Regions from separate parts of the Aeromonas rivipollensis genome, predicted to be linked through region 2. Evidence: predicted binding sites of a transcription regulator. Region 2 holds the regulator's gene; each other region holds the start of a gene.

Region 1 (10,045 bases), 230 kb from region 2:
TCCGCCAGCACCAGGGACGTGGCGGGCAACATCGCCGATGCGGCCGGCGCAGCGCGTCAGACCGAGCAACAGGCGAGACAGGGGGAGCAGGCCCTCGCCCGCATGGGTGCCACCATGGCGCAGATTGCCGCCATGATCACCCAGGCCAATCAGGCGATGTCGCTCCTTCGCAGCCAGAGCGAGCAGGTGGGCCGGGTCACCGAAGTGATCGCCACCATCGCCGAGCAGACCAATCTGCTGGCGCTCAATGCCGCCATAGAGGCGGCGCGCGCCGGGGAGCAGGGGCGGGGGTTCGCCGTGGTGGCGGACGAGGTGCGCCAGTTGGCCAGCCGCACCAGCCAGTCGACGGCGGAGATCAACCAGACCATCGCCAGCATCCAGCAGCAGACCCGGCAGACGGCGGATACCGTGGGCAGCGGCACCCTGCTGGTGGAGCAGGGCAGGGGCGCCGTGGCCTCGGCCACCGAGACCCTGGCGGCCATGTCGGCGCTGGTGCAGGATCTCTGCGGCCAGCTCGCCGCCATCGCCACCGCGACCGAGCAGCAGTCCAGGGTGGCCCAGGAGGTGGCGGGCACTGTGGAGGAGATCGCCGGGCTCAGCCATCAGTCCAGCGAGCACAGTCAGCAGGGGGAGCTGATCGCCGCCAGACTGACCCGGGAGACTGGCCAGCTGACCGCGGCCATCAGCCGCTTCGAGCTGGGTGCCTGAGTCAGGCTGAGGTGACAAAAAAGCGGGGCAGACCTATGGGCCTGCCCCGCTTTTTTCACTCCAGACGCCGTAAGGCCTGATTGTCGAAGCTGCCGCTGGTTTCCTGATTCAGCAGACTGACCAGCAGGCATGGGGCGCTGCTCGCTGCCGACTCAGACCAAACGCTGGATGGTTAGTCCAGACGCCGGAAGGCCTGATTGTCGAAACTGCTGCTGGTTTCCTGATTGAGCAGACTGACCAGCAGGATCGCCCGCTTCTCCCCATCCGGCTCCAGGTAGATGGCCTCGAACCCGGCCAGGGGGCCTGATTCGATCAATACCTTGTCCCCTTGCGTCGGCAGGCAGGCGTAGCTGGCGCGCGCCTCGTCGCTGTCGTCCCGGCTCATCAGCCGGTAGATCAGCTGGCTGCTGACGGGGCTCCACTCCTTGCCGAAGTGGATGATGCGGCTGATGCCGCGGGTGGACTTCAGGGTGACCGGGGTGACCACATCCAGATCCACGTAGATGAACAGGTAGTTGGGGAACATGGGTTCACGCAGCGGGACCCGTTTGCCACGCCGCAGCTTCTCCACTTCCACCATGGGGTAATAGGATTCGACGCCTTGCGCCGCCAGATGGGCGCGGGCGCGGGCCTCTTCCTTGGGCTTGCAGTAGGCCAGATACCATTTCTTCATTGTTGTTCTGTTTTTTCGTGTTGCCGTGCTTCTGGCTATGATAACGGGGGCAAAAAAAAAGGCCACGCTTGGCGTGGCCATTTTTACAGAGTGAGTGATTACCAACCTTTCACCAGGCCGCCCTTGAACAGCTCGGTTCCCTTCTTGTAGACCTCGTCGGTCTGGAAGGCCTGGACGAACTCCTTGACCTTCTCGTCGTCCTTGTTGTTCTCGCGGGCAACGATCAGGTTGACGTAGGGGGACTCCTTGTCTTCGACAAAGAGGCCGTTTTCGGTCGGGGTCAGGCCAATCTGACCGGCGAAGGTGTTGTTGATGATGGAGAGATCAACATCTTCCAGGGAGCGGGGCAGCTGAGCGGCTTCCAGCTCGACGATCTTGAAGTTGCGCGGGTTGCTGGCGATGTCCAGCACTGTCGCTTCCAGACCGGCGCCTTCCTTCAGCTTCAGCAGGCCCTGCTTCTCCAGCAGGATCAGGGAGCGACCCAGGTTGGTCGGATCGTTCGGCACCGCGATCTGGGCACCGTCTTTCAGCTCGGACAGGGCTTTGATCTTCTTGGAGTAACCGGCGATCGGGTAGACGAAGGTGTTGCCAACCGGCACCAGCTTGAAGCCACGATCACGGATCTGGGCATCCAGGTAGGGCTTGTGCTGGAAGGCGTTGACGTCGACGCTGCCGTCGTTCAGGGCCACGTTGGGGGTGACGTAGTCGGAGAAGGTGACGATCTCGACGGTCAGGCCGTATTTCTCCTTGGCCACCTTGGCCGCGGTCTCGACCAGTTCGGTCTCGGGGCCGGCGATGGCGCCGACTTTCAGGGTCTTGCTCTCTTCTTTCTGACCGCAGCCGACCAGTACCAGAGTTGCCAGCAGCGCAGCTGCCGCGGATTTAATGCCCAATTTCATAAAAACCTCCTGTCAGAAATCGACGATTAACGATGATCACATTGTTTGACCAGGCGCTCACCTGCGCTCTGGATGAGTTGAACCAGTACCACCAGAATGACCACAGTGACCAGCATGACGGTAGGGTCAAAGCGCTGGTAGCCGTAGCGAATACCCACATCACCGAGACCACCCCCCCCGATGGCACCGGCCATGGCGGAGTAGTTCACCAGCGTGACGAGGGTGATGATGATGCTGTTGAGGATCCCGGGCAGGGCCTCGGGCAGCAGCACCTTGGCAATGATTTGCAAGGGTTTGGCACCCATGGCCTTGGCGGCTTCGAGCAGGCCGTCCGGCACTTCCATCAGGGCACCTTCCACCAGACGGGCGATGAAGGGGATGCAACCGACGGTCAGCGGCACTATGGCGGCTATGGTGCCTATGCTGGTGCCGACGATCAGCCGGGTCAGCGGAATGATGGCCACCAGCAGTATGATGAAGGGCACCGAGCGGCCGACGTTGACGATGATGCCGAGGATCTTGTTCAGCAGCGGGTTGGCCAGGATCTGGCCGGCCTTGGTCACGTGCAGTGCCACGCCCAGCGGCAGGCCGAGCAGGCAGCCGAACAGGGCGGAGGCAAACACCATGATCAGGGTGTCGCCGAGGGCTGTGATGAGCAGATTAATCATGGCTTCGGACATAGCCCATTACCTCCAGCTGAATGTGGTTGTCGATGAAGAACTGCTGGGTGGCCTCGCACTGGGCCTCATCCCCGAACAGTTCCGCCAGCAGGAAGCCGAACTTGACGCCACCGGCGTATTCGATGTCTGCGCTCAGTATGCTGATGTCGATGTTGAAACGGCGGCTCACCTCGGAGATGAGCGGCGAATCGACGGTGGCACCGGTGAAGCCGAGCTTCACCAGGGGGTAGCTGTTGGCCACCCGCTCGCTGCTCATCCTGTCCTGGTACTCCTGGGGCACCTCCAGGTGGATGGTGGAGTGGATGAAGTCACGGGCCAGCTGGGTCTTGGCGTTGCTGAAGAACCAGGCCACTTCTCCCTGCTCGATCAGGCGACCGTCGCTGATGATGGCCACTTCGTCACAGATCCCCTTCACCACGTCCATCTCGTGGGTGATGAGCAGTATGGTGAGCCCCAGCTTGACGTTGATCTCCTTGAGCAGGCTCAGGATGGATCGGGTGGTCTGGGGGTCGAGGGCCGAGGTGGCCTCGTCACACAGCAATACCTTGGGGGCTGGTGCCAGGGCGCGGGCGATGGCGACGCGCTGCTTCTGACCGCCGGAGAGTTCGGACGGATAGGCGTGGGCACGGGCTTCCAGCCCGACCAGGGCCAGCAGCTCGTCGACCCGGGCCTGGATCTGTGCCTTGCTCCAGCCCGCCAGCTCCAGCGGGAAGGCGATGTTGGCGAACACGGTGCGGGAGGCCAGCAGGTTGAAGTGCTGGAAGATCATGCCGATCTGGCGGCGAGCCTGGGTCAGATCCCGCTCGCTCAGGGCCACCAGATCCTGACCATCGACGATGACCTGGCCTTCGGTGGGGCGCTCCAGCAGGTTGACGCAACGAATAAGGGTGCTCTTGCCGGCACCGGAGGCGCCGATCACCCCGAAAATCTTGCCTTGTGGCACATGCAGGCTCACGTCACGCAGGGCGTGCACGGCGTCACTGCCTTTACCGTAGACTTTGTTGAGACCGATCAACTTAATCATGGATTCTTCCGTGCTAACAGCCTTAAAGCACAGGGCGCTACAGGCGGGTGAATTGGGCAGAGGTTTCACTGGGTTGCTCTGCCATCATGGAGGATGATGCTAAGATGTCCGGATGGCTGTGTCAACGCATGTTTCTACGTCTAGACGTCTAAAAAATGGATAAGGATTCCCGCTCGCTGACTAAGGGAAGAGGGGTAAACCGGCAGCTTCAATATTAGATTCTGATTTGAAATCATCCGTCCGAATATAACCTGGATAATCCTCCTTAACTCGATGATTCCCCCGTTTTGTCACGGCCTCTCCCTGGGTGCTGGCAGCCTGTTGCCAGCATGACAGGGATGACATCTCTTTGCCTCTTGCTCTTCGTTTTCTCCTTTTTCTTCCCCATCCCTTTGATGTAGAACAAAAAGCGACCGATTTTATTCAAGGAGAGATAGGCGTTTTTTTATACTGGCAGGAGGTGGACGGCAGGAGGAAGCAGAGATGCGATTTCAACAGATCAAGGACCTGATGCTTTACCTCGAACAATTGCATCAGCAGCAGGGGCGCAGTTACGGGCGCCTGATCCCCCAGGTGGATGGGGAGCGCAGCCGGATGTTGCTGGCCTATCTGCAAGGGCGGGAGGACGCGGCGGCGGCCCACCTGCACGACTATCGGGAGCAGATGGGGAGCGGGGTCAAGGAGACCTGGCTGGATCAGGGATTCGGTGTGGATCTGCTGGCCGATTGCCAGCGCCTGGCGCTGGCGGCTGGCACTCAGCCCGATGAGATAGTGGCCCTGGTGTCGCGGCAGGAGGAGAAACTCGTTGGCGAGCTTGAGCGTCTGGCCCGGGAGTGCCCCACGCCGGACACGGCTGCACTGCTGAGCTCTCTGGCGTCCATGGCGCAATCCCGGCTGACCCGGCTGGTGCACGGGGCCCATCGGCTCGACGATCTCTAGCGCGCCATGACAGAGGCCGTTTCGGGCCTCTTGCTGCGTTGTCGGGGCAGGCTCAGCCCTCTTGCCGGTCCGCGCCGTAGAGGGCGGCCCCTATGATGCCGGCCTGGTTGAGGTTCGCTGCCGCCACCAGGGGGGCTCGGGTCTCGATCCGGTCGATGAACTTGTCGAGCTTGGCGGCGCTGCCGCCTCCCAGGATGAAGAGATCGGGGGAGAAGAGGAACTCGAGGCGGGCCAGGTACTTGTTGAAGCGCTTGCCCCAGCGGTTCCAGGAGAGATCCTCGCGCTTGCGCACCGCATCGGAGCAGTAGTGCTCGGCGACCATGCCCTCCAGCATGAGATGTCCCAGCTCGGTGTTCGGCAGCAGCTGGCCGTTGACGAATACCGCTGTGCCTATGCCGGTGCCGACGGTGATGAGGATGATGACCCCCTGGCGATCCCGCCCCGTGCCGAAGCGCATCTCGGCCAGCCCGGCCGCATCGGCGTCGTTAAGCACGTGACAGGGCAGGCCGGTCACGTCGGCGAACAGGTGGGCGGCGTCGGTCTCGATCCAGCTCTTGTCGATGTTGGAGGCATTCTTGGCGATGCCGTTGTGGATGGTGGCGGGGAAGCCGCACCCCACGGGGCCCTTCCACTGGAAATGCTCGACCAGCGCCTTGAGGGTGTGCGCCACTGCGGCCGGGGTGGCCGGTTGCGGCGTGGCGATGCGGTGGCGCTCGCCAATCAGTTCGCCAGTCTCGGTGTCCACCAGGCAGCCCTTGATCCCGGAGCCACCAATATCTACTCCCAACATCTGCATCCGAATCTTCCTTTTATTGTGCCTATGGTCAATGGTCGGCAGAGCATGAAAAAAGTGCTGTCATCCGGCAAGGGCCAGATCACTTATGCGTGATCCGGCAGGCCTTTTTCGATGCAGCGGATCAGCAAACGGGTCTTCTTGTTCTCTTTCTCCTGGCGCGCCGCCAGGGTCGCCAGCGCCCACTCGATGTGTTCGGCCACCATGGGCTCGGCGCCGGGAAGCGCCTGCTGCAGGGCCGCCATGACATCGCTGCTGGCCGGGCCGTTGCCCAGCGCCACCGCCAGGTTGCGGCGCCAGCGCCGGTAGCCGATGCGGCGAATGGGGCTGCCTTCGGTGTGCTTCAAAAATGCCGCCTCCGACCATTGCCACAGGTCGAGCAGGGGGGGGCGGTGCAGATTGGGGCGTGGGCTGAAGTCGGGTTCTGGACTCGCATCCGCATAGCGGTTCCAGGGGCAGATGAGCTGGCAGTCGTCACAGCCATAGATGCGGTTGCCCATGAGCGGCCTGAACTCTTCCGGGATGGGGCCGTCGTTCTCTATGGTGAGATAGGAGATGCAGCGCCGCCCGTCCACCACGTAGGGGGCGACGATGGCGCCGGTGGGGCAGATGTTGATGCAGGCCACGCACTTGCCGCACTGCTCTTTTTCCACCGGGGCATCGACGGGGAGCGGCAGGCTGACCAGCAGCTCCCCGAGAAAGAAGAAGGAACCGGCCGACTCGTTGAGCAGCAGCGAGTGCTTGCCCACCCAGCCCAGCCCCGCCTTGGCCGCCAGGGGGCGCTCCAGTATGGGGGCCGAATCGACGAAGGGGCGCCACTCCCCCGGGGTTTCCTGCGTGGATGGCAACAGCGTCTGGCAGCGCTGCTCGATGCGCTCCCCCAGCAGCTTGAGCCGGTTGCGCAGCACCTTGTGGTAGTCGCGCCCCAAGGCATAGCGGCTGATGTAGCCGAGGGTCGGGTCCGTCAGGGTGGCGGCAAAGCCCGCCTCGAAGGGGAGATAGTTCATCCGCACCGACAGCACCCGCAGGGTGCCCGGCAGCAGCTCGTGGGGCCGGGCCCGCATCATGCCGTGGCGCGCCATGTAGTCCATGGTGCCGTGATGGCCCGCATCCAGCCAGGCCTGCAATCTGGGCTCCTCGAGGGCGAGATCCGTGTCGGTGATGCCGACCTGGTCAAATCCTAGCTCCCGTGCCCAGAGCTTGATATCGTGGGCCAGTTGCGCGAGTTCGGCGGCCGTCATTGTGCCTCACCTGCCTGCTGGCAGCGGCATGGCGCCTGCGGCACTGAGGGTGACGAGGGCCGTGCACCGTCATGGCATGCCATATGCCAGGTCAGGAGTCGGGCCAGTGGATGATGAAGGTGGGGAGCCGTCATGGTACAGGTTATCGAGGACGCTATCGGCAAAAAACAAGACACCAGTCTAGCACAGCCCCTGTGGCGGGCCGAACAGATCCGCAAGATGGAGCAGCGCTGGGCCGAGCGTGAGGGGCAAGCCCTCTACGCCCTGATGGAGCGGGCCGGTGCCGCCCTGTGCAGCTATGCTCGCCATCACTGGCCCCAGAGTCACCATTGGTGGATCTTCGTCGGCCCGGGCAACAACGGGGGGGATGGCTATGTGCTGGCCCGCCTCGCCCGTCGACTCGGCCTCGAGCCCCTGGTGATAGCCGCCCGGGCGCCAGGCCTGCTCAGAGGGGACGCCAGACGGGCCGCCGACGAGTGGCTGGCGGCGGGGGGAGAGGTGACGATGGCCGATGCGCTCGAGGGGGCGCAGATCCCTCCGCCGGATCTGGTGATAGATGCACTGCTCGGCACCGGTGTCCAGCTCCCCCTCTCCTCGCCTATGACAAAGATCGTCGCAACAATCAATGGCTTGAATGCCCCGGTGTTGGCGGTGGATCTCCCCTCCGGGCTCAATGCCGACACCGGCCGCGCCATGGGGGCCCTGGTGCACGCCACCCGCACCCTCAGCTTCATCGGCATCAAGCAGGGCATGCTCACCGCCGACGGGGTGGACGGCGTCGGCCAGCTCGACTGGGATCCCCTCGGGGTGGTGCCCGAGGCCGGCCTGGTGCCCGCCGCCGAGCGCCTGGATTATCCCCGTATAAAGAACCTGCTCACTCCCCGTCCCCGCTCGGCCCACAAGGGCAAGCACGGCAAGGTGCTGCTGGTGGGGGGCAACCTGGGGATGCAGGGGGCCATACTACTGGCGGGGCAGGCCTGCCTGCGGGCAGGGGCGGGTCTGGTGCGACTGTGCCAGCACCCGGACTCTCCCCCCGCCAGCCTGGTGCAGCCCGAGCTGATGGGATGCCCGGCCGGGGCTGACGAGGGGTGGGCCACGGTGCGGGTTCTGGGGCCCGGGCTCGGTCAGGATGAGTGGGGAAGGGCCCAGTTCGAACACTACCTCAGTGCCAGTCTGCCCCTGGTATTGGACGCCGATGGATTGAATTGGCTGGCGCAGGCACCCCGTCATCAGGATAATTGGGTGCTCACGCCCCACCCCGGGGAGGCGGCCCGCCTGCTGGGGTGCGCCGTCGCCGAGGTCGAGGCGGATCGTTTCGCCGCCGTTTCCCGGCTGCAGCAGCGATACGGCGGCGTCGTGCTGCTCAAGGGGGCGGGCTCGCTCATCTGCGATGGCCAGTGCATCAGCCTCTGCGATGAAGGCAATCCCGGCATGGCCAGTGGCGGCATGGGGGATCTGTTATCTGGTATAATCGCCGCCCTCCTGGCCCAGGGCTGGTCTGCCAGCATGGCCGCGCGACTGGGGGCCGTGATCCACGCAGAGGCCGCCGACCTGGCCGCCGCCGAGGGTGAGCGGGGTATGTTGGCATCGGATCTGCTGCCCTGGATCCGCCGTCTGGTCAATCCGACACCGTAACAAGTAACAAGAAGAACATGGCAAAAACCTTGATGATGACACTGCCGGACGAGGCAGCAACTGTGGCACTGGGTGGCCGTCTGGCGCAGGCGTGCCAGCAGGCTACTACCGTATTTCTGCACGGCGCCCTCGGGGCCGGCAAGACCACCCTGACCCGCGGCTGGGTGCAAGGGCTTGGCCATCAAGGCAAGGTCAAGAGTCCGACCTATACCCTGGTGGAGCCCTATGAACTGGCCGACTGGCAGGTCTATCACTTCGATCTCTATCGACTGGCGGATCCGGAAGAGCTGGAATTCATGGGCATTCGGGACTATTTCGGCGCCGACACCCTCTGCCTGGTGGAGTGGCCGGAGAAAGGGGAGGGCTGGCTGCCGTCCCCCGATCTGGAGATTACCCTGACGTATGTGAACGAGCAGCGCGAGGCCCTGATTGCGGCCCGCACTGCTATTGGCGAAGCCATTCTGGAACGGTTGTCATCTCAGTGCGCTTGATCCTTGTTATTGCCCTCTCCCTGATGGCCTTACCCTCCTGGGCGAATCAGCTCAAGAGTGTGCGGGTCTGGCCATCGCCGGATAACACCCGGGTGGTGCTCGACATGAGCAGCGCCCCCAATTTCAATTACTTCACCCTGAGCGGCCCGAGTCGCCTGGTGATCGATCTCAAGGGGGCGAGCAACGCCGCCAACCTGGCTCGCATCGAGAACAAGAGCGAGCTGGTGCGCAAGATCCGCGAGAGCACGCCCCTTGAAAAGGGCAGCATGCGTCTGGTGCTGGATCTCAGCTCCGCCATCAAGCCGGTGGTGTTCCCGCTGGCACCGGCCGGCCCCTATGGCCATCGCCTGGTGATCGATCTGCCCTATGAAGAGAAAGGGGGCGCCACGGCGCAGCCCGCTCCCGTCGGCGGTCAGGGCAAGGCCATCGTCATCGCCATCGATCCTGGTCACGGCGGGGAAGATCCCGGCTCCATAGGCCCGCGCCGCACCTACGAGAAGCGGGTGACTCTGTCGGTGTCCCAGAAGCTGGCGGCGCTGATCGACCGTGAGCCGGGCATGCGTGCCGTGATGACCCGTCGTGGTGACTACTTCGTCGACCTCAACAAGCGCTCCGAAATCGCCCGCAAGGCCAAGGCGGATCTGCTGGTGTCCGTGCATGCGGACAGCTTCCACAACTCCACGCCGCGCGGCGCCTCGGTCTGGGTGCTGTCGACCAATCGCGCCAACCGCGAGATGGGCAGCTGGCTGGAGAAGCAGGAGAAGCAGGGGGAGCTGCTGGGCGGTGTTGGCAAGGTATTGGCCGAATCCGACCCCAATCCCTATCTGGCGCAGACCTTCCTCGATCTCTCCATGGACAAGTCCAGGGCCGAGGGCTATGAGGTGAGCCGCCAGATCCTGCGCTCCATGGGACGGGTTGCCCGACTGCACAAGAAGGCACCGGAGCACGCCAGCCTGGCGGTG
Region 2 (10,045 bases):
GAGCTTGTGGTGGCTCATGAAAGCTCCGCTGATTATGTCTTGTCAGGAATGAATGTCTTGCTTGTTTGCCAGATTATATCCTGATTGTCCAGGTTTATAGTGGCGGCCATTCCATTGCGATCCCGGGAGAGGGCGATGAACAAGGCACTTGGCGACAGCTTCCACTTCGAGCGGGCCGGTCTGCGGCTCAAGAACCGGGCCGTGCTGGCCCCATTGACCCACAACATGAGCGGCGCCGGGGGAGATCCTGCCCAGGCCGAACTCGACTGGCTGGCGCGTTGCGCCCGCGGCGGCTTCGGCCTGCTCATCGCCGCCGCCACCCAGGTGCAGCCAGGCGGGCGCTGCTGGGCCGGTCAGCCGGCCCTGATGACAGACGCCCAGCAGCAGGCCTTCACGGCCCTGGCCGAGAGTGCGCGGCAGGCGGGGGCGCTGGCGGTGGTACAACTGCATCACGGCGGGCTGCGGGCCCTGCCCGAACTGAACGACGGGGCGCCGGTCGGCCCGTGCGAGCTGGCGCCGGGCGGGCGCTATCCCCTCGGGGTCAAGGGGCTGACGGAGGAGGGGATACTGACGCTGATCGAGGCCTTCGTGCGCGCCGCCGAGCGGGCCCAGGCCGCCGGTCTGCACGGGGTCGAGCTGCACGGGGCCCACAACTTCCTGCTCTGCAACTTCCTCAACCCCCTGCACAACCGGCGCACCGACCGCTGGGGTGGCAGCCTGGCCAACCGGGCGCGGATCCTGGTGGAGATAGTGCGCGGCATCCGTGCCCGCCTGCCTCGCGACTTTCTGGTCGGGGTGCGCCTCTCCCCCGAGAGCTATGCCCATATCCAGGGCATAGCGCTGCCCCACCAGCTGGCGGTGGCGCGCCTGCTGGCAGACGAGGGGATCGACTATCTGCACTTCTCCATGGGGGACAGCTTCAAGGTGGTGGCAGGGGATCCCGAGGGGGGCGCCCTGCTGGAGGCGGTAAGGGTCGGGCTGGGGGGGCGGGTGCCGCTCATGGTGGCGGGCAAGATCCACGACGGCGCCTCGGCCGGTCGGGCGCTGTGCGGCGGCGCCGATCTAGTGGCGGTGGGCACGGCGGCCCTCGGCAACCCGGACTGGATGGAGCGAGTGAGTCGCGGCCAGCCCCTGCATGCGGCCCCCTTCACGGCGGCGCGCCTCACGGAGGTCGGCTTCACCGCGAGCGCCCTCGACTACTTGGCTGGCATGGGGGTACTGGCCCCGCGGGATGCGGCCTGAGGGAGTCCTCATGAGCGAGTGGACCCTGCAGCTGATGTTTATCCCGACCTTCTTTCTCATCGCGGTCTCCCCGGCCTTTGCATGATGCGACAAGGCCCTCGTGAAGAGGGCCTTGAGCGTGTCATGCACCGAGGGGCAGCAGGTCCGCGTAGTCGTCGAGCGCCGGGAAGTGCTGGAAGGTGAGTGGCGGCATCTGGCTGTCGGGGTGGCGGATGCCGAGCTGGTGGGCGATGCCAAATTCGGCCGAGGCGGCCAGGATCCGCTCGCTGTCATCGATGAACAGGGTGCGGGCCGGATCGAATGCCAGCCGAGCGGCCAGCGCCTGCCAGCAGTGCTGGCTCTCCTTCGACCAGCCCAGCTCATGGGTGCTCACCATGAGATCCAGATGCCCGGCAAGGCCGAGGCGCGCATCCTTCACCGACAGGCTGGCGGGATGGGCGTTGGTAAAGAGCACCAGCTGCTTGCCCGCAGCCCGCAGGGCGGCCAGGAAGGGGATGACGTTGGGCCGCCACTGGATCTTCTCCAGGATCTCCTGCTTGAGGGCGCGGATGTCGAGCTCGAGCGTCTGGCTCCAGTAATCGACGCAGTACCAGTCGAGGGTGCCGCTGACGGCCTGATAGCGGGCCTCGATCTGCGCCTTGGCGTCGGCCAGCGGCAGGCCGAGGCGCGCGGCGTAGCGTTCGGGCACCAGCTGCTGCCAGAGGTGGCTGTCAAAATGAAGGTCGATCAGGGTGCCATCCATGTCGAGCAGAACTGTGTCTATCTGGTGCCAGGGCAGTGGGGTGGGCATGGGGCCTCTTTGTGTCGGACGGGGTGGGGAAAACGGGGCGCATTATAACGGATTTTTCAGGCACCTTTCCGGCCCTTGCCCCGTGGTGTTCCCTTGGGGAGTCGTTTACTCTTGAAGCACTCTTTTTTAACGAGCAGTCAGCCCCGATGAGTGACCCCCACAAGTGCAAACCCGAACATATCCGCGTCGAGGCCATGGCCCATGACAAGCGCAAGCCGGAGATCATCAAGGCCGAGCTGGTGGCCGAGAGTCGGCTGTTCAAGGTGGAATCCCTGCATCTGAAATTCAGCAACGGGGAGGAGCGGGTCTACGAGCGGATGCGCGGCGGCAACAGAGGCGCCGTCATGGTGGTGCCTCTGTTCGACGCCCACACCCTGCTGCTGGTGCGCGAATACGCGGCAGGCACTCACTCCTACGAGCTGGGCTTCCCCAAGGGGCTGATCGATCCCGGCGAAGACGCCTTCGAGGCGGGTAACCGGGAGCTGATGGAGGAGGCGGGCTTCGGGGCCCGTGACCTCGTTCCCCTCAAGCAGGTCTCCCTGGCCCCCGGCTATTTTTCCAGCCGGATGGACATACTGCTGGCGCGGGATCTCTACCCGGAGCAGCGGATCGGCGATGAGCCCGAGCCCCTCGAGGTGATCCCCTGGCCCCTCAATCGCATCGACGAATTGCTGGCGCGACCCGACTTCACAGAGTCGCGCAGCATCAGTGCCCTGCTGCTGGCCAGCAAATGGCTGGCGGAGCAGGAAGGCTAGCCCAAGCCTGGGCAAAGGTAATAAAAACAGAGGATAACAAGATGCAGGAGTTGTTGGCCTGGATACCTGGGGTCAAGGAGATAGCCCGCGAAGCGGGGCGTATCCTTCACGAAATCTATCACGGCGGTCAGTTCGAGCGTCAGCTGAAGGAGGATGCGACCCCGGTCACCAGTGCCGATCTTGCTGCCGATGCCTACCTCAAGCAGGCGCTGTCGGCGCTCACCCCCCATGTGCCCGTGCTGACCGAAGAGGCGGCCGATGTGCCCTTCAGCCAGCGTGCCAACTGGCGGCAATACTGGCTGGTGGATCCCCTGGACGGCACCGGCGAGTTCATCGCCGGCAGCGGTGACTTCGCCACCCTGATCGCCCTGGTGCAGGACAATGTCCCCGTGCTCGGCGTCATCTATGCCCCCGAGGCCGACGTGCTCTACTGGGCGGTGCGCGGCCACGGCGCCTTCAAGGAGGTGAACGGCGAGGTGCATCCCATCAGCGCCATGCACCACGAGCACGATCAGCCCGACTCCCTGGTGGTGGCCATCAGCCGCCGCCAGAAACTGGAGAACCTGACCCGCCGCCTCAACCCGGCCATCAACTACGAGCTGATCCCGCTCGGCTCCAGCTCCCTCAAGTCCTGCTTGGTGGCGGAAGGGGCGGCAGACTGCTACGTGCGGCTCGGCCCCACCGGCGAGTGGGACACCGCCGCCGCCCAGTGCATCGTCGAGGCGGCGGGAGGGCGTATCCTCAGCCTGGCGTTGCAGCCGCTCAGCTACAACGAAACGGAGTCGCTGGAGAACCCTGACTTCATAGTGATGGGGGACCCGGATCTCGACTGGGGCAAGATCCTGACTCACTGAGCCGGTTGAAATGCAGCCGAATCATCCAATCAGGCGGCCTCGTGGTCGCCTGATTGCTTGGTGTGATCCGCTGGCTTTTCGCGGCATATTCAGGGGTATTCGCTACTTTAATGGATTGCTGTAGTGGATCATCACAGCCAAACCCAAAGTGCTGGCATCTATTTTCAGGTAATTCTAAAAAACCCGCATCGGTCGAAATAAAAAATCGACCAATAGTTATATTTTGGTTTTATATTTCGATAAATTGCCTGTTTAAAGGTTTATAAGAACAGGGTGGGCTGGGAATCACGCCCAATCTCACTGGCTGAACCGAGCTTTGCCAGTGAGATCTGCCAACCTCCATTTTTGAGAATTAAATGCTAAAGGAGCACAATATTCTTAGATTTTAATACTATATATAAGTGGTTTATCAATGAGTTCATCTGCAGAGGTCTCCCGGGAGTTATCCGGTTCCCACTCCACCACTGCCAGCACCGGCTGGCGTCGTCACGATACCCACTGGGTCATCAGCCTGTTTGGCACCGCCGTTGGCGCTGGCATCCTCTTCCTGCCCATCAACCTGGGTCTGGGGGGCATCTGGCCCCTCGTCATAGTCGCAGTGCTGGCCGGCCCCATGACCTTCCTGGCCCATCGCGGGCTGGCGCGCTTCGTGCTTTCTTCCTCCCGCCCCCACGCCGACTTCACCGAGGTAGCGGAGGAGCACTTCGGCAAGATGGCCGGTCGCCTCATCTCGGCGCTCTACTTCCTCTCCATCTTCCCTATCCTGCTCATCTACGGCGTCGGGCTGACCAATACGGTGGAGAGCTTCATGATCAACCAGCTCGGCATGGATGCCCCGAACCGGGTGATGCTCTCCGGCCTGCTGGTGTTCGCCATGATCGCCGTGATGATGGCGGGGGAGAAGGCGATGCTGCGGGCCTTTGCCTTCATGGTCTACCCCCTGGCGGCCATTCTGGCGGCGCTCTCCTGCTATTTGATCCCCCAGTGGCACTGGCCGGAGGCGACCGCCTTCGAGGGGACCAGCTTCCTCAACACCGTCTGGCTGGCGCTGCCGGTGACGGTGTTCGCCTTCAGCCACGCCGCTGCCATCTCCGGCTTTGCCAACGTGCAGCGCCGTGAATATGGCGAGCAGGCGGAGGCCAAGAGCGGCCTGATCCTGCGCAACACCACAGTGATGCTGGTGGGCTTCGTGCTCTTCTTCGTCTTCTCCTGCGTGCTGAGCCTCTCGCCAGCCCAGCTGGCCGAGGCCAAGGCCCAGAACGTCTCGGTGCTCTCCTATCTTGCCAACATCACCGACAACCCCGTGATAGTGACGCTGGGGCCGCTCATCGCCTTCATCGCCATCAGCTCCTCCTTCCTCGGCCACTTCCTCGGGGCCCGCGAGAGCCTCAAGAGCCTGATCGCCAAGCCCACCGGCCTGCCGCTGGCCAAGGCGGACAAGCTCGGCATCGCCCTGATGTTCTTCGCCATCTGGGGAGCGGCTGTGATCAACCCCGGCATCCTCGGCCTGATGGAGACCCTCTCCGGCCCCGTCATCGCCATGATCCTCTTCATCATGCCGGTGGTGGCCATCTACAAGGTGGAGGCGCTGGCCCGCTTCCGCCAGGGCTGGGTGAACGGCTTTATCCTGCTGACCGGCTCGCTCTCGGTCTCGGCCCTGGTCTTCAGCCTGCTGAAGTAACAGCGGCGCTGCGGCCAAAAAAGAAGAGGCGACCCTTGGGTCGCCTCTTCTTTTTTCATGGGGTACAGGGCCTCAGCCCAGCTTGGCGCCGTTCTCCACCGCCTGCTCCGGGATGGCCATCACCACGGCGCCATCGGCCCGGTAGAAGCCGGTCAGCAGAAACTCCGACTGTATGGGGCCTATCTGCTTGGCCGGGAAGTTCACCACCGCCACTATCTGACGCCCCACCAGATCCTCCGGCTGATAGAGATCCGTGATCTGGGCGCTGCTCTTGCGTACCCCGAGCTCAGGGCCGAAATCCGCCCATACCTTGTAGGCGGGTTTGCGCGCCTCGGGGAAGGGCTCGACCCGCACCAGGGTGCCCACTCTCAGCTCCACCATCTCGAACTGCTGCCAGCTTATGGTCTGCATCTTGGCTCCTCCTTTCACACACCTTGCATTGGCCCCAGCATGCCTCGAAACGACAGCCCCTGTCTTCGGCAAGGGGCCGGACTGTTATGGCTGCGGGCCGTTTTGCTGGCGCCAGCGCGACGGGGTCAGCCCCGTCTCGGTCAGGAAGCGCTCGGCGAAGGCCCCCTGATCCTGATAGCCGCAGCGGCTGGCCACCTCGCCGATGGGCAGGGCACTGTGGGCCAGCAGGGTGCGTGCCAGCGCCATGCGCCGCCCGCGGATGTAGTGGGAGGCGCTCATGCCGAACTGCTGGCGAAAGGCGTGCTTGAACTGGCTCTGGCCGAGGCAGGCAACAGCGGCGAGCCGCCCGTTGCCAAGGGGCTCGGCGAGGTGGGCCTCGATGTGGCGCTGCACTCTTGTCATGCGCGGAGCCAGGGTTGGGCCCATGCCCTGACCCTGGGCCAGGAGGCTCAGCCAGATCTGCTCCATGCCGGCCACATGACGACCCTGGCGCACCATCTGATGCAGGAAGGCGAGGTAGTGGCGCTGGGGCTCGTCCAGCGGGATGAAGGGGCGCTCGCCGAGGGGCGCGGGCAGCCAGTGGCTCTCCTGCACCAGGAAGGAGAGCGCCGGGTCGGCGGCGTAGTCGTGACGTTCACCCGGGGCTATGACGCAGGCAAAGCCAGGGGCGAGGCGGCGCCCCTGGCCCTGCACCTCGATCTCGAGGGGGCCGTCCAGGGGGATCACCAGCTGGGCGAAGTCGTGGCTGTGGCTGCTGATGTCGCTCTGGTAGTGGCGCAGGCTGAACGGGCAGGGGGCGGATAGGGATGACGCGGCACCGGGCCGCGTCATCGAAGAGGGGGGATTATGTGCCATGGGCCACCGTATTACTCGGCGTCGAAATCTTCGATCTCTTTGCCCAGCGCCTCCATGATGGCGCGCGCCTCGGCGGGGACGCTGTCCGGATGATCCTTGCGCAGATCGTCGTCACAGGGCAGCGGTTGACCGGTGAATGCGTGCAGGAAGGCCTCACAGAGCAGCTCGCTGTTGGTCGCATGACGCAGGTTGTTCACCTGGCGACGGGTGCGCTCATCGGTCAACACCTTCAGCACCTTGAGCGGGATCGAGACGGTAATCTTCTTGACCTGTTCGCTCTTCTTGCCGTGCTCCGCATAGGGGCTGACGTAGTCGCCGTTCCACTCTGTACCCATGTTCCACCTGTTCTCGTTTGGCCGTGAGCGCGGATTTTAACCCTTAAGGAATTCAATGGCAATCCAACAGCAAAGCCATTTAGACGTCTAGAAGTGTTGACGGCTTTTTTGAGGTGGCGTAAGGTGGTTCACCATAGGCCAGCAATGGCAGGATAGCCGTGGCAGAGGCACAGCGGCCATCGTCCAGAGACACTTCAAGGAGAGCGGAAATGACCCACAAGGCCACCCTGGCGGTACGTTGTATCGGACATAGAGACAGATCAACTGCACAGTCACAGCGCCAAGGAGAGCATCATGAGTCATAAGGCCACCCTGGCGGTACGCACCGGGATTGAGACAGACACACAGCACGGTGCCGTTGTGCCCCCCATCTACCTCTCCAGCAACTACACCTTTGCCGACTTTGGCGAGCCCCGTCAATACGATTATGCCCGCTCCGGCAACCCGACCCGCACCAATCTGGCGGACGCGCTGGCGGCCCTGGAAGGGGGCGCCGGCGCCGTGGTGACCGGCACCGGCATGGGAGCCGTCCATCTGGTGACCACGGCCCTGCTCAAGGCGGGGGATCTGCTGATCGCCCCCCACGACTGCTACGGCGGTACCTGGCGCCTGTTCGAGTATCTGGCGGCCAAGGGCCACTACAGGGTCCAGTTCGTCGATCAGGGGGATGAAGCCGCGCTCGCCGAGGCCCTGGCGCAGCAACCGGCCCTGGTGTGGGTGGAGACCCCCTCCAACCCGCTGCTGCGGGTGGTGGACGTGGCCGCCATCGCCGCCGCCTCCCATGAGGTGGGTGCCAAGGTGGTGGTGGACAACACCTTCCTCTCCCCGCTGCTGCAACAGCCGCTGGCCCTCGGCGCCGATGTGGTGGTGCACTCCACCACCAAGTACATCAACGGCCACTCCGACGTGGTGGGCGGGGTAGCGATCGCCAAGGAGCAGACGCTGGCCGACTCCCTGGTGTGGTGGGCCAACTGTCTGGGGCTCACCTCCGGCGCCTTCGATTCCTACCTCACCCTGCGTGGCCTGCGCACCCTGGCGCCGCGCCTGCGTGCCCATCAGGAGAACACGGACAGGATCCTGGCCTTCCTGCAACAGCAGCCGCTGGTCAAAAAAATCTATCACCCCAGCCTGCCAAGCCACCCGGGCCACGAGATTGCGCGCCGTCAACAGTCCGGCTTCGGCGCCATGCTAAGTTTTGAACTCGATTGCAACGAGACGGGGCTGCGCGCCTTCCTCGCGGCGCTGCGGCTGTTCTCGGTGGCGGAGTCCCTCGGCGGGGTGGAGAGTCTGGTGGCCCATCCGGCCAGCATGACCCACAGGGCCATGACTCCGGCGGCGCAGCAGGCGGCGGGCATCAGCGCCCAGTTGCTGCGCCTCTCTGTGGGCATAGAACACGGTGAAGACCTGGTGGCCGATCTGGCTCAAGGCTTTGAACAGGCGCAGTTGGCACAACAGGCAGAACAGGTGAAGTAATGGAACAGCAACAACAAGGAGAGAGTGCGGTGACGGCAGAGAGAGCCTTGAAGCGGCGTCATGTGCACAAGTTTGGCGGCAGCAGTCTGGCGGATCCTGTCTGCTATCGCCGGGTCGCCAGCATTCTCGAACAGCAGGCCGAGCAGCAGGGCGGGGGCAGAGAGCTGGTGGTGGTCTCCGCCGCCGGCAAGACCACCAACCGGCTGATCCAGCTGGTGGAGCTGGCCGAGGCGGGTGACGAGGCCGCGGGCGAAGCCATCACTGCCCTGCACGCCTACCAGCAGAGTCTGATCGACGGCCTGCTGGAGGGGGAGTTGCTGCTCGACTTGAGCAAGCAGCTGACCGACGACATGCAGCAGATCGCCAAGACCCTGGAAGGGCAGTTTGATCGCTTCGAGCGCAACGGCCTGCTGGCCTTTGGCGAGGTGTGGTCGGCACGCCTGCTGGCCGCCCTGCTCAGCAGCCGTGGCGACAAGGCCATCTGGCTCGACGCCCGCAGCTTCCTGCGCGCCGAGGATGGCGCCCTGGTCAAGGTGGATGCCGCCATCTCCGGCGAGCTGCTTAAGGCGCGTCTGGCGGAGCACCCCGGCCGCATAGTGGTGACCGGCTTCATCGCCGCCGACATGGAAGGAAGATCTTTGCTGCTCGGCCGCAACGGCTCCGACTACAGCGCCAGCCTCTTGGCCGCCCTGGCGGACGGGGAGTCCACCACCATCTGGAGCGACGTGGCCGGTGTCTACAGCGCGGATCCGCGCCGGGTGAAGGAGGCGCGCCTGCTGGAGCGCCTGAGTCTGGCGGAGGCCAACGAGCTGGCCCGCCTCGGCTCCTCCGTGCTCCATTCCCGTACTTTGCAACCCGTGGCCGACAGCCGCCAGCGCCTCACCCTGCGCTGCAGCTACAACCCGGACGAGGGCTGCACCCACATACTGCGCCGGGCACCGCGCTCCGGCGGGGCGCGCATCGTCTCCTCGGTGGATCAGATAGCCCTCATCGAACTCAAGGTGCTGCCCCAGACAGGTTATGAGCAGACGGTGGCCGCCATCGAGGCCCATCTTACCCGTCATCGCCTCAACCCGCTCACCCTGCAGCGTCAGCCGGATCGGCGGGTGCTGCGCCTGGCCTACACCCTGGAAGTGGCGGAAGGGGCCTTCGAGATACTGCGCGACTTCCAGCTGCAGGGCAGCTTCACCGGTCTCATCCAGAAAGAGGGATTCAGTCTGGTGGCCCTGGTGGGGGCTGGCGTGACCGACAACGCCGAGCAGTGTCACCGCTTCTATCAGCTGCTGGCGGATCAGCCGCTGGAGTTCGTGCAGGTGGCCAGAGACGGCCTGAGTCTGGTGGCCGTGGTGCGCCAGGTGGTGCTGGAGCCCCTGCTCATCGCCCTGCACAGCGCCCTGTTCAGCCGCCCGACCCGGGTCGGTCTGGTGGTGTTCGGCAAGGGCAATATCGGCGGTCACTGGCTGGCGCTTTACGCCCGCGAGAAGGCGCGGCTCGAGCACGAGCTCAATCTGGCGCTCACCCTCTACGGGGTGTTCAGCTCGGAAGGGGGTCTGCTGGACGAGGAGGGGCTGGATCCCCTCAAGGTGCGTGACAACTTCAATCCCAGGCCGCTGATCTGGCCGGAACTGCTCTCCCAGCTGGAGCAGCAC
Region 3 (10,045 bases), 1.1 Mb from region 2:
AGTATGGCATCGCGAAACGCATCAATGATCTGCCGGCTGTGGCGCGCCAGCTGCAGGGAGACCATGGCCTGGATATGGCCGCCCAGGGCCTGATAATCCACCTCGCAGTGAGCGCCCTTCAGCACCCCGTCCTGTTGCAGCTTGCGCACCCGCTCCAGGCAGGTGGAGGGAGCCACCCCGACCAGGGCCGCCAAATCCTTGTTGGTCATGCCCGCATCGCGAAACAGATGGGCCAGGATGTCCAAGTCCAGTTGATCCAGGTTTCTCATCTTTACTCCTTCCATCGCTCAATTTTTTTAGACTCTGCCCGTAAACCGGGCCGAACACAACGCAGATTGACATCGCACCCGCGCCCTCTATGCTGTGCCGCACTCAAACAGGGGGCCAACAAGTTCGCTTGACGCCCTCTCAGCACCGACAAGGATCCTCATGCTCAGTGCCCACCCCTTCTGGAGCCTGGAGGTCCCGCGCCTCGACGGTCAGCTGTTGCTCACCCCCTGCCCCGGCAACCAGCAGGTTGCCATGCCCCTCGCCCTGGCCCAGTTGCAGCTGGCCGGTGCCGGCGGTGTGCTCACGCTGATGACGGAGGATGAGCTGGCCGCGCGCGGCGCAGGGTCCCTCGGCTCACTGGTCAGGGCCAGGAGCATGGCCTGGTTCCACCTGCCCATAGCGGACGATGAGGCCCCCGATGAAGCCTTCGAGCAAGCCTGGCCTCCCGTGCTGCCGCAACTGCTCTCCCTGCTGCGCGAGGGCAGGCACCTGGCCATTCACTGTCACGGAGGGAGCGGCCGCACCGGGCTGGTGGCGGCTCTGCTGCTGCTGACCCTGGGTCAGCCCCAGCCGGAGGCCATGGCCGCCATCCGGGCCCGGCGGCCCGGCGCCTTTACCCTGGCCTGCCACCGTCACTGGCTCGACACCCGGGGGCGACGGCTGGCCGGAGCAGACTGAGGGGCGCCCTGGCCCTTGGGCTGCTGATTAAGTGAATACCTTGCCGATGCCCTCCAATCAATAGCGGGTGAGCCGGCCCTATGACACCTAGCCTTTGGGCGGCTCATAGCTGAACACCTTGCCGATGTCCTCCAGGCGATAGCGGACCATATCGGGTGAGCCGACCCTATGTCACCTAGCCCTTGGGCTGCTCGTAGGTAAACACCTTGCCGATGTCCTCCAGCCGATAGCTGGTGAGCTGATAGACGTAGTAGTTGAGCCAGTTGGAAAACAGCAGGTGACCGTGGCTGCGCCAGGTGGCGCGCGGCGTCTGGCCGGGATCGTTGTCCGGGTAGTAGTTGACCGGGATGACCGGGGTGAGGCCCGCCGCCAGATCCCGCCGGTACTCCCCGTCCAGGGTCAGGGCATCGTATTCGGGATGGCCGGTAACGAACACCTGGCGGCAATCCTTGGTCGCCGCCAGATAGACGCCCGCCTCCTCCGACTCTGCGAAGATCTGCAGATCGGTGTGGGCGCGGATGAGGTCTCCGTCGAAGGCCGCATAGCGGGAGTGAGGCGCCACGAACTCGTCATCGAAGCCACGCAGCAGCGGCTCGTGCTCATCGAGGCGATGGTGGCGATAGACCCCTGACAGCTTCTCGCCGTGGGTCTGCTTCTCCATGCCGTAGAGCGCCTTCAGCGCCGCCTGCACCGCCCAGCAGAGGAACAGGGTGGAGGTCACATGCTGATGGGACCACTCGATGATCTCGACGATGCGCGGCCAGTAGACCACCTCCTCGAACTCCACCAGCCCGAGCGGCGCCCCCGTGATGATCATGCCGTCGTAGTTGTTGCCACGCACCTGCTCGAAGTCGTGATAGAAGTTCTCCAGGTGCGCCTGGGGCGTGTTCTTCGACTCCCGATCGTCGATGCGCAGCAGATCCACATCCACCTGCAAGGGCGAGTTGGAGAGCATCCGCATCAGCTGGATCTCGGTCTCTATCTTCTTGGGCATCAGGTTGAGAATGAGCACCCGCAGCGGACGGATGTTCTGGGTGACGGCCCGGGATTCCGTCATCACGAAGATGTTCTCCTGCCCCAGCACTTCGGCGGCGGGCAACTGGTCCGGGATCTTGATCGGCATGCTGACTCCCTGTACTGCATCGGTAAATATGTCTGGACATCTAGAAGCCTATAATAAAGCGCTCATCCTGTCATCAGATACCTTTTGTATTCACCCCTGCCTTTGACTAGCATACGGCTCTGTGTGTCTCTCGTGTCCAACCCCATGACAGGAATCAAGATCTCGGTAGATCGGCTGCAAGTCGGCAATTACGTCTCCCTGCCACTGGGATGGCGCGAGCACCCCTTCCTGTTTTCCAGCTTCAAACTCAAGAGTGAAGAGGAGATAGAGCTGATCCGTCGGCTCGGTCTCAAGCTGGTGACCATCATTCCCGACAAGAGCGACGCCCCCCCCAAGCCCCTCGATCAGGTGCAGCCCGCACCGGATGGCACTGACGATCTCGTCGGTCGCCAGCAGGAGATGCAGCAGGAGAAGACCAGGCGCATCGAGCAGTTGCAGCGCTATCGTCGGGATCTGCAGCAGTGCGAGAAACATTTCCAGCAGTCCCTGGCCCAGGTGCGCAACCTGATGGGCAAGATCCAGTCCCGCCCCCTCAACGCCATCAATGAGGCCCAGGAGCTGATCAACGCCATGACGGAGCAGCTGCTGTCGGTGGACGAGATGGTGCTGCACCTGGTCTCCGACAGCGCGGATGGCAACAGCCTCCAGTTCCATTCCCTCAACGTCAGCGTGCTCAGCATGCTGCTGGCCAGGGAGTGCAAGTTGCCGGCCGAGGCTATTCGCCAGGTCGGCATGGGGGCCCTGTTCCACGACATCGGCAAGCTAAAGATCCCGAGCCAGATCCTGCGCAAGGCAAGCCCCCTGACCAAACCGGAGCAGAACCTGATGGCCCAGCACCCGCGCTATGGCCTGGAGCTGCTGAGCCTGGCCAGTGACTTCCCGGAGCCGGCGAAGCGCATAGTGCAGTACCATCACGAATACCTGGACGGCAGCGGACCCCAGGGGCTCAGGGGGGAGCAGCTCGACCCCCTGACCCAGATAGTGTCCCTCATCAACGAGTACGACAACCTCTGCCACCTGCAGGCCAAGGTGCCCTACTCGGCCCTCGGCAACCTCTACAAGCAGCGCAAGGCCCAGTTCAACACCGACCACCTCGGCATGCTGATCCGCCTGATGGGCATCTACCCCCCCGGCAGCGTGGTGCAGCTCTCCAATGGCCAGGTCGGGCTGGTGATGTCGGTCAACGCCTCCCGCCTGCTCTACCCCGCCGTGCTGGTATACGATCCCCGCATCCCGCGCCAGGAGGCGGCCATCATAGATCTCGAGCAGGCCGAGCTGACGATTGCCAAGGTGATCCACCCCAAGCGACTGCCTCCTGCTGTGTTCGAGTACCTCAACCCTCGTACCCGGATCAGCTACTACTTCGAGCACAACAAGCCCTGATCGGGGTCCAGCACCCAAGGAGTCTGCATGCGAATCGAGATCATCAGCACGGGGGACGAGATAGTGACCGGCCTGGTGGTGGACACCAACGCCGCCTGGCTCAGCGCCCTGCTGCTGGAACAGGGCTGGCAGGTGCGCCGCCGCCTCACAGTGGGGGACAACCTCGCCGATCTGAAGGCCGCCTTGCAGGAGAGTGCCAGCCGGGCCGAGGTGGTGCTGGTGTGCGGGGGCCTGGGCCCCACCGCGGATGATCTCACCGCCCAGGCGGCGGCCGAGGCCTTCGGTCAACCCCTGACCCTCTTCCCCGACTGGCTCGCCACCATGACCGAACGCTACGCCAGCCGGGGCCGCACCATGGCCCAGAGCAACAGCAAGCAGGCCTGGCTGCCCCGGGGCTGCGAGATCCTCGACAACCCGGTCGGCACCGCCTGCGGCTTCGTGGTCAGCCACCCGGCCAGCCACGGCCAGAGCCGGCTCTTCTTCACCCCGGGCGTGCCGTTCGAGTTCAAGCTGATGGTGCGCGAGCAAATCCTGCCGCGCCTCAAGGCGCTGGCGGGGGAAGAGACGGACACCGAGCTGCGCCGCTTCTATACCTTCGGCATCTCGGAGTCCGCCCTCTCGGACAAGCTGGATGGGGCGCCCTGGCCTGCGGGCATCGAACTCGGCTACCGCTCCTCCATGCCCCTCATCGAGCTGAAACTCATCGGCCATGGCGCCAGCGCCGCCGACATGGAGGCCGCCGAGGCGCGCCTGCTCGGGGAGATAAGTCCCTGGCTGGTGGGACGGGGGAACGAGGAGCCGGCGCAGCAGATCCTGGCCCTGCTGGGGGGGCGGCCGCTGTGGCTGCAGGAAGGGGAGAGTCGGGGCACCCTGCTGGCCATGTGCCACCCCCATCCGGGGCTGGAGGCCAGCTTCAGCCACAGCCTCCCGAGCGAGCTCGACCAACTGACGGGGGGCGGACGGGAACCCAGCCTTACCATAGGCAGTGCGGGCCCAGGCGGCGTGCCGCTGCTGCTGTGCGCAGACGGGCGCCGAATCGGCCAGAGGGTGAAGCTAAGTCACCCGGATCCCGAGAGCGGCCGCCGGATCCTCGCCTTCGCCGCCCTCGACATGCTGCGCCGCCACCTGCTCGGGCTGCCGGTACTCGCCGACTACCTCACCCTGACCAGAACCGCCAGCCGCATCGACTGATACAGTGCTAGAAGGCGCCGAATCCCGCGTTCCCATGCACCCAGTACCCGGCGAGTGCCAGGGTCAGCAGGCAGAAGGCCTTCTCGTAGCCTCCGCCGCTCTTGAGGGGCAGACCAGGCAACCGAAAGCGCCGGCGCCAGGGCCATAACAGGGGAATGCCCGCCGGTGTGAGCCAATCCCCGAGCAGGTGGCTGAGGTAGCCGACGATGAGCGCGTCCTTCATCACCCCGGACAGAGGGCCGGGGGCCTGAAACTGCGCCAGCCCCCATATCCCCAGGCCGACCGCCAGCAGACTGTGGGTGAAGCCGCGATGGCCAAACAGGCGGGAGAGGGGCCCCGAGATCCAGGGCAACTGCCGACCGAGCAGGGACTGGGGGTGATCGAGATCCGGCAGCAGGGCGCTGGCCAGGGCCATGGGTACTATGTGCCACAGGCTGCCTTCGGCCAGGGCCGGAGTGAGTTCGACCTTGTGGGCAAGCAGGGCGCAGGTAACGGAAAACAGCAGGTGGCCTTGGGCGGTCATGGGGCTCGTTCGGTTGGACAAGAGGGCAGTATGGTCGGCGGCGACCCGCGTCAGCGCCTCGGGGCGGCGGCAGATTAAAATCCCTTGAACCTCCCCTTGCAAGGTGAATCGTATCGCCACCCTGAACTTGATGCCCATCGGGGGCGGCAGTCGGTGAAATAGTCAGCAGATACCGCCAAACACACCTCATTTGACACTCAGCAATCGGTCGCGCCACCGTCACAGTCTCAACTCCCCGTCACACAGAATTTCCTCAACCCGGCTCACCCATTTGCACTCGGCTCGTTGACCCGGACGGCGAAATGTCAGAATACTGCGGTTCTTGGCCGCCCTGGCGGCATCGGCTTTTGGCAAGGATCCCGCCCCCGGCCACAGGGGGGCTAGCCGGATCGGGACAACGAAGGAGGATCCCGGTGTTAAGCAAAGCGTGGTTTCAGCTGTCGGCAGACATGACCTATGTCTGTCTGCGCATTACCCCGGGTCTCACCGAGCCCGTCCAGGAGCAACATGTCCTGGCCCTGCTGCGGCTCTCCAACTGCCGACGCTATCAGCCCCTCGACGAGGGGATCCGGCAGGCCGTTGCCCTGCTCAACACTCTGCTGACCCAGCCGGACGCCCCCTCCCACCCTCCCGTGCCCATAGCCCAGCGGCAGGATGCCCGGCTCCTCGTCCTGGTCGACAAGGAGCAGATGAGCGCCAGCGCCCAGATCACCGCCGACTGGGGCGGCAGCCCCCTGACCCTGGCGCAGTTGCAGGAGGCCGTGGCGGCGAGCCCAATCAAGCAGGGGGTGAGCGAGCGGCTGCTGGCCGCCGCCATCAAGGCCGCCAGCGAGGCGGCCCCCGGCGCCCGGCTCAACCCCGTCATCGCCCTGGGTAAGGCGGCCAGACACGGCCTGGATACCCGCCTGGAGCGGCTGGTGGAGACGGCGGCGGAGCGGATCCTCAAGCCCCAGGAGGTGGACCACGGCAAGGTGGACATGCGCGATCTCGGCACCCTGCTCACCGTCAAGGAGGGCGCCCCCCTGATGCGGCGCCACCCCGCCACCCAGGGCATAGACGGCTTCACGGTGACGGGTCAGGTGCTGCCGGCCCGTTCCGGCAAGGAGAGCGCCATGACGGCGGGAGAAGGAACCTGTTTCTCCCCCGAGGATCCGGATCTGCTGCTGGCGACCCGTGCCGGGCTGCCTTGCCAGGAACGGGCCGGCATGAGGGTGGATGAGGTGCTGAGCGTCAAGCAGGTCGACATCCGCCACGGTCACGTCATGTTTGAGGGCTCCCTGCTGGTCACCGGGGATGTCATGCCCGGCATGAGGATCAAGACCAGCGGTGATGTGGTGATAGGGGGCTTCGTCGAGGGGGGCTATATCGAATCCGGCGGCACCATCACGGTGCGCAACGGCATCATAGGACGCAAGCTGGAGGGGGACCAGTACCTCTGCCACCTCAACGCCGGGGGCGAGATCCACGCCAGCTATGCCCAGTACGCCAGGCTGGAGGCCGATGGCGACATCCATATCCAGAGCCAGCTCAGCCACAGCTATTGCCGCAGCGGCCAGGACATCAGGGTCGGGGACAGCGCCATGCGCAAGGGCCACCTCATCGGCGGCATCAACATCGCCAACCGGCTCATAATAGCGCCTGTGCTCGGGGCCTCGGCGGCGAACCGGACCCGGCTGCAGATCCTCGGTGGCTACTTCAGCCACAAGGAGCAGGAGCAGGCCCTGCGTCAACGCAAGCAGGCCTGCCGGGAGCAGCTCGACAAGCTGCAGGATCTCATCCTGCGGCTGCTGCAACAGCCCAGCGACAAGCGCAATCCCGAGACCCTGAAGAAGATCAAGGCGCTGCGCACCCGTCAGCTGGACGAGAGCCAGTCCCTTGACGAGCAGCTTGCCGAGGTGCAGCTCGAGCTGCAGACCCTGATGGCCAACATGGACATCATCGCCACCCAGCGTCTCTTCCCCGGCGTCGAGGTGGAGATGGCCCATCACCACAACAGGGTCGACATAGAACACGGCCCCATCCACTTCGCCATCCGGGAAGATCAACTGCAACTGACCCCTTACGAGGGCCAGCGCTGAGAGGCGCCATGGCCCCTGTCCGGTGATGACGGCGGCTATTTTTGCTGCACCCAGCCACCCCTTGGCCCCATAGGGCGGGCCGGCCAGGTTCAGGTAGTGAAAAGATGTACAAGCTGATCGCATTGGGTAGCGCTGGCACCCTGCTAAGGCGCCAGTCAGAGGCAGCACCGCCCATGCAACCCTTCAACTCGTGATCCCGGCGGCGATTTTCGCTACACTCGGCCTCCCCTTGGCCCCATAGGGCGGGCCGGCCAGACTCAGGTAGCGAGAAGATGTACAAGCTGATCGCATTGGGTAGCGCTGACACCCTGCTAAGGCGCCAGTCAGAGGCAGCACCGCCCATGCAACCCTTCAACTCGTGATCCCGGCGGCGATTTTCGCTACACTCGGCCTCCCCTTGGCCCCATAGGGCGGGCCGGCCAGACTCAGGTAGTGAGAAGATGTACAAGCTGATCGCATTGGATATGGATGGCACCCTGCTGAACCCGCACGGTCAAATAACCCCTCGCACCCATGCCGCCATCGCGGCCGCCCGCGCCCAAGGCGTTACAGTGGTGCTGACCTCGGGCCGCCCGCTGGAAGGCATGACCCCCTATCTGGCCGAACTCGGCCTCACCGGTCAGGATGACTACGTCATCTGCTACAACGGCGCCCTGGTGCAGCAGGTTGCGGATCAACGCATACTGCGCAGCCAGCTGCTGACCGGCAGTGACGCCAGCGCCATCGCCCATCTGGCCTCCGAGCTGGGGGTCAACGTCCACGGCTTCTCCGTCCGCCAGGGCCTCATCAGCCCCAGGGTCAGCACCTACACAGAGCACGAGTCACGGCTGATCAAGATGCCGATCAACCTGGTGGACTTCGCCACCCTGCCCGCCGACGAGCAGATCATGAAGGTGATGATGATAGACCCCGAGCCCCAGCTCTCCCGCGCCATCGCCCAGTTGCCCGCCGAGCTCTATGAGCGCTACACGGTGGTGCGCAGCTCCCCCTACTTCCTCGAGTTCATGAACAAGCGAAGCAACAAGGGAACCGGCGTGGCCGCCCTGGCGGAGCACCTGGGTCTCACCGCCCACCAGGTGATCGCGGTGGGCGACGCGGGCAACGACCGCCACATGATCGAATATGCCGGACTCGGGGTCGCCATGGGCAACGCCACCGACGAGATCAAGGCACTGGCCCAGCACACCACGGCCCGCAACGACGAGGACGGCGTGGCCAGGGTGATAGAGCAGTTCATCCTGAACGCCTGATCCCCGGGGGGCATCCCGGGATGCCCCCAGCTCCTACCCCGTCGCCGAATGTTTAATATATCCACCATCGCTTTTCCCCAAACACCCGCCACCTGACGCTCAAGCCCCTGTTACAGGGACTCAAGCTGGCTCAGCCATCATCAAAAATTAACATCCCGGCATCATTTCGTTTGACATATTGAACGGCCTTGGCAGACTGGGATCGGGATCCAGGCTGTCATCGCCCAGGCTGACCGACGATTCTGGTGCCGCGGCACGACCCTGATCCCATGACCATGCCTTGAGGCATGCCCTTGCGAGAGTGACGCGGCAAGGGCCTTCCCAAGGCGCAGGATGAGACCGCCAAGGATAGCCAAGGTGACCTATGCCCAACCCCAGTTCCCACTCCAAACCCGTCGTGCTGATGACCATGGGGGCCCAGGCCCGCAGCGGCCACGCCTACCAGGTAATGACCCACAAATACATCACCCCCCTGGTGGAGATCAGCGGCTGCGTGCCCCTGCTGGTTCCCACCTGCTGCGGGACAGCTGATCTGGAACAGTATCTGGATCTCGTCGATGGGGTCTACCTGAGCGGGGCCGGATCCAACATAGATCCCGCCCTCTACGGCCAGGAGAACCTGACCCCGGAGAAGGCCCAGGACAGGGACAGGGATCTGTTCGACATAGCACTGGTGCGCGCCGCCCTCGATCGGGGACTGCCCCTGCTCGGCATCTGCCGCGGCATGCAGGAGATCAACGTGGCGCTGGGCGGGGACATTCATCAGAAGGTCTATTGCGAGCCCGGCTATGCGGATCACAGGGAGGATGCGGACGATCCGGTGGAGGAGCAGTATGGCCACAGCCACCAGGTGAGCCTGGTGCCCGGCAGCTGGTTTGCCGAGCTGATGGGGGGGGCGCAGATCCCGGTCAACTCCCTGCATGGCCAGGGGATCAAGACGCTGGCCAAGGGGCTGGCCCCCCTGGCCCATGCCGAAGACGGGCTGATCGAGGCGATCCACGCCCCCGCACTCTCCCCCTTCCTGCTGGCGGTGCAGTGGCACCCTGAGTGGAAGGCGAAAGAGAACCCCCACTCCATCAAGTTGTTTAGCGCCTTCGGCGACGCCTGTCGCCAGTATCGGCAGCGGGCGGGCTAGTCGCCGAACCCCTTGCCTTTTAACTTGGGCAGGGCCCCGCGATCCGGGCGCAGGGTGCGGCAGACATCCAGCCCCTTGAGGCCCCGCTGGACATGGTCAGGGGCCTGCCCCAGCACCATGCCGTTGCCGCGATAGAGCCGGGCCTCTTCCAGCTCGAACAGCTCGCCGCCGATCAGCAGCTGTTCGCGGCCATCGACCACCTTGCCCCGCTTCAGGGGCAGGGTCATGTCCACCAGTATCTCGCCGGTGGCGCACCCTTCACGCCAGCGGGCCTGATCCGAAAAGGGCGAAATGGCGATATCCCGCCAGGATCCATCCCTGAACTCCATCCGGTAGTGGTCGCGAAACAGATCGCAGCCCGCCAGTACCATGGGGATGGCCAACCAGATGACACTCTTCATTCCACTCACGCCC

What was found. Region 2 encodes MetJ, which represses methionine synthesis genes. Its sites were predicted from a motif close to AGANNTCTAGANNTCT; they were not measured.
Region 1: metN (methionine ABC transporter ATP-binding protein MetN) is a predicted target of MetJ. The motif match lies at 4,119-4,134, and genes of this name have one in related genera.
Region 3: metA (homoserine O-acetyltransferase MetA) is a predicted target of MetJ. The motif match lies at 2,098-2,113, and genes of this name have one in related genera.

The regions. Positions count from the first base shown of each region.
Region 1 is NZ_CP149130.1:851,762-861,806, forward strand. Features, by position in the region: gene WIR04_RS04055 (methyl-accepting chemotaxis protein) at 1-708, shown strand, start outside; gene rfaH (transcription/translation regulatory transformer protein RfaH) at 881-1,381, opposite strand; gene metQ (methionine ABC transporter substrate-binding lipoprotein MetQ) at 1,480-2,280, opposite strand; gene WIR04_RS04070 (methionine ABC transporter permease) at 2,307-2,960, opposite strand; gene metN (methionine ABC transporter ATP-binding protein MetN) at 2,941-3,984, opposite strand; gene WIR04_RS04080 (hypothetical protein) at 4,468-4,923, shown strand; gene ppgK (polyphosphate--glucose phosphotransferase) at 4,976-5,719, opposite strand; gene queG (tRNA epoxyqueuosine(34) reductase QueG) at 5,803-6,957, opposite strand; gene WIR04_RS04095 (NAD(P)H-hydrate dehydratase) at 7,090-8,592, shown strand; gene tsaE (tRNA (adenosine(37)-N6)-threonylcarbamoyltransferase complex ATPase subunit type 1 TsaE) at 8,610-9,083, shown strand; gene WIR04_RS04105 (N-acetylmuramoyl-L-alanine amidase) at 9,074-10,045, shown strand, end outside.
Region 2 is NZ_CP149130.1:619,408-629,452, forward strand. Features, by position in the region: gene WIR04_RS02955 (LysR family transcriptional regulator) at 1-18, opposite strand, end outside; gene WIR04_RS02960 (NADH:flavin oxidoreductase) at 136-1,242, shown strand; gene yrfG (GMP/IMP nucleotidase) at 1,364-2,032, opposite strand; gene nudE (ADP compounds hydrolase NudE) at 2,179-2,787, shown strand; gene cysQ (3'(2'),5'-bisphosphate nucleotidase CysQ) at 2,829-3,641, shown strand; gene WIR04_RS02980 (aromatic amino acid transport family protein) at 4,054-5,322, shown strand; gene WIR04_RS02985 (tRNA-binding protein) at 5,395-5,733, opposite strand; gene WIR04_RS02990 (AraC family transcriptional regulator) at 5,818-6,564, opposite strand; gene metJ (met regulon transcriptional regulator MetJ) at 6,600-6,923, opposite strand; gene metB (cystathionine gamma-synthase) at 7,218-8,396, shown strand; gene WIR04_RS03005 (bifunctional aspartate kinase/homoserine dehydrogenase II) at 8,396-10,045, shown strand, end outside.
Region 3 is NZ_CP149130.1:4,092,469-4,102,513, forward strand. Features, by position in the region: gene WIR04_RS18670 (Lrp/AsnC family transcriptional regulator) at 1-269, opposite strand, end outside; gene WIR04_RS18675 (tyrosine-protein phosphatase) at 430-948, shown strand; gene metA (homoserine O-acetyltransferase MetA) at 1,124-2,071, opposite strand; gene WIR04_RS18685 (HD-GYP domain-containing protein) at 2,216-3,454, shown strand; gene WIR04_RS18690 (competence/damage-inducible protein A) at 3,482-4,645, shown strand; gene WIR04_RS18695 (metal-dependent hydrolase) at 4,653-5,168, opposite strand; gene WIR04_RS18700 (FapA family protein) at 5,582-7,246, shown strand; gene yidA (sugar-phosphatase) at 7,687-8,496, shown strand; gene WIR04_RS18710 (gamma-glutamyl-gamma-aminobutyrate hydrolase family protein) at 8,861-9,631, shown strand; gene WIR04_RS18715 (hypothetical protein) at 9,628-10,032, opposite strand.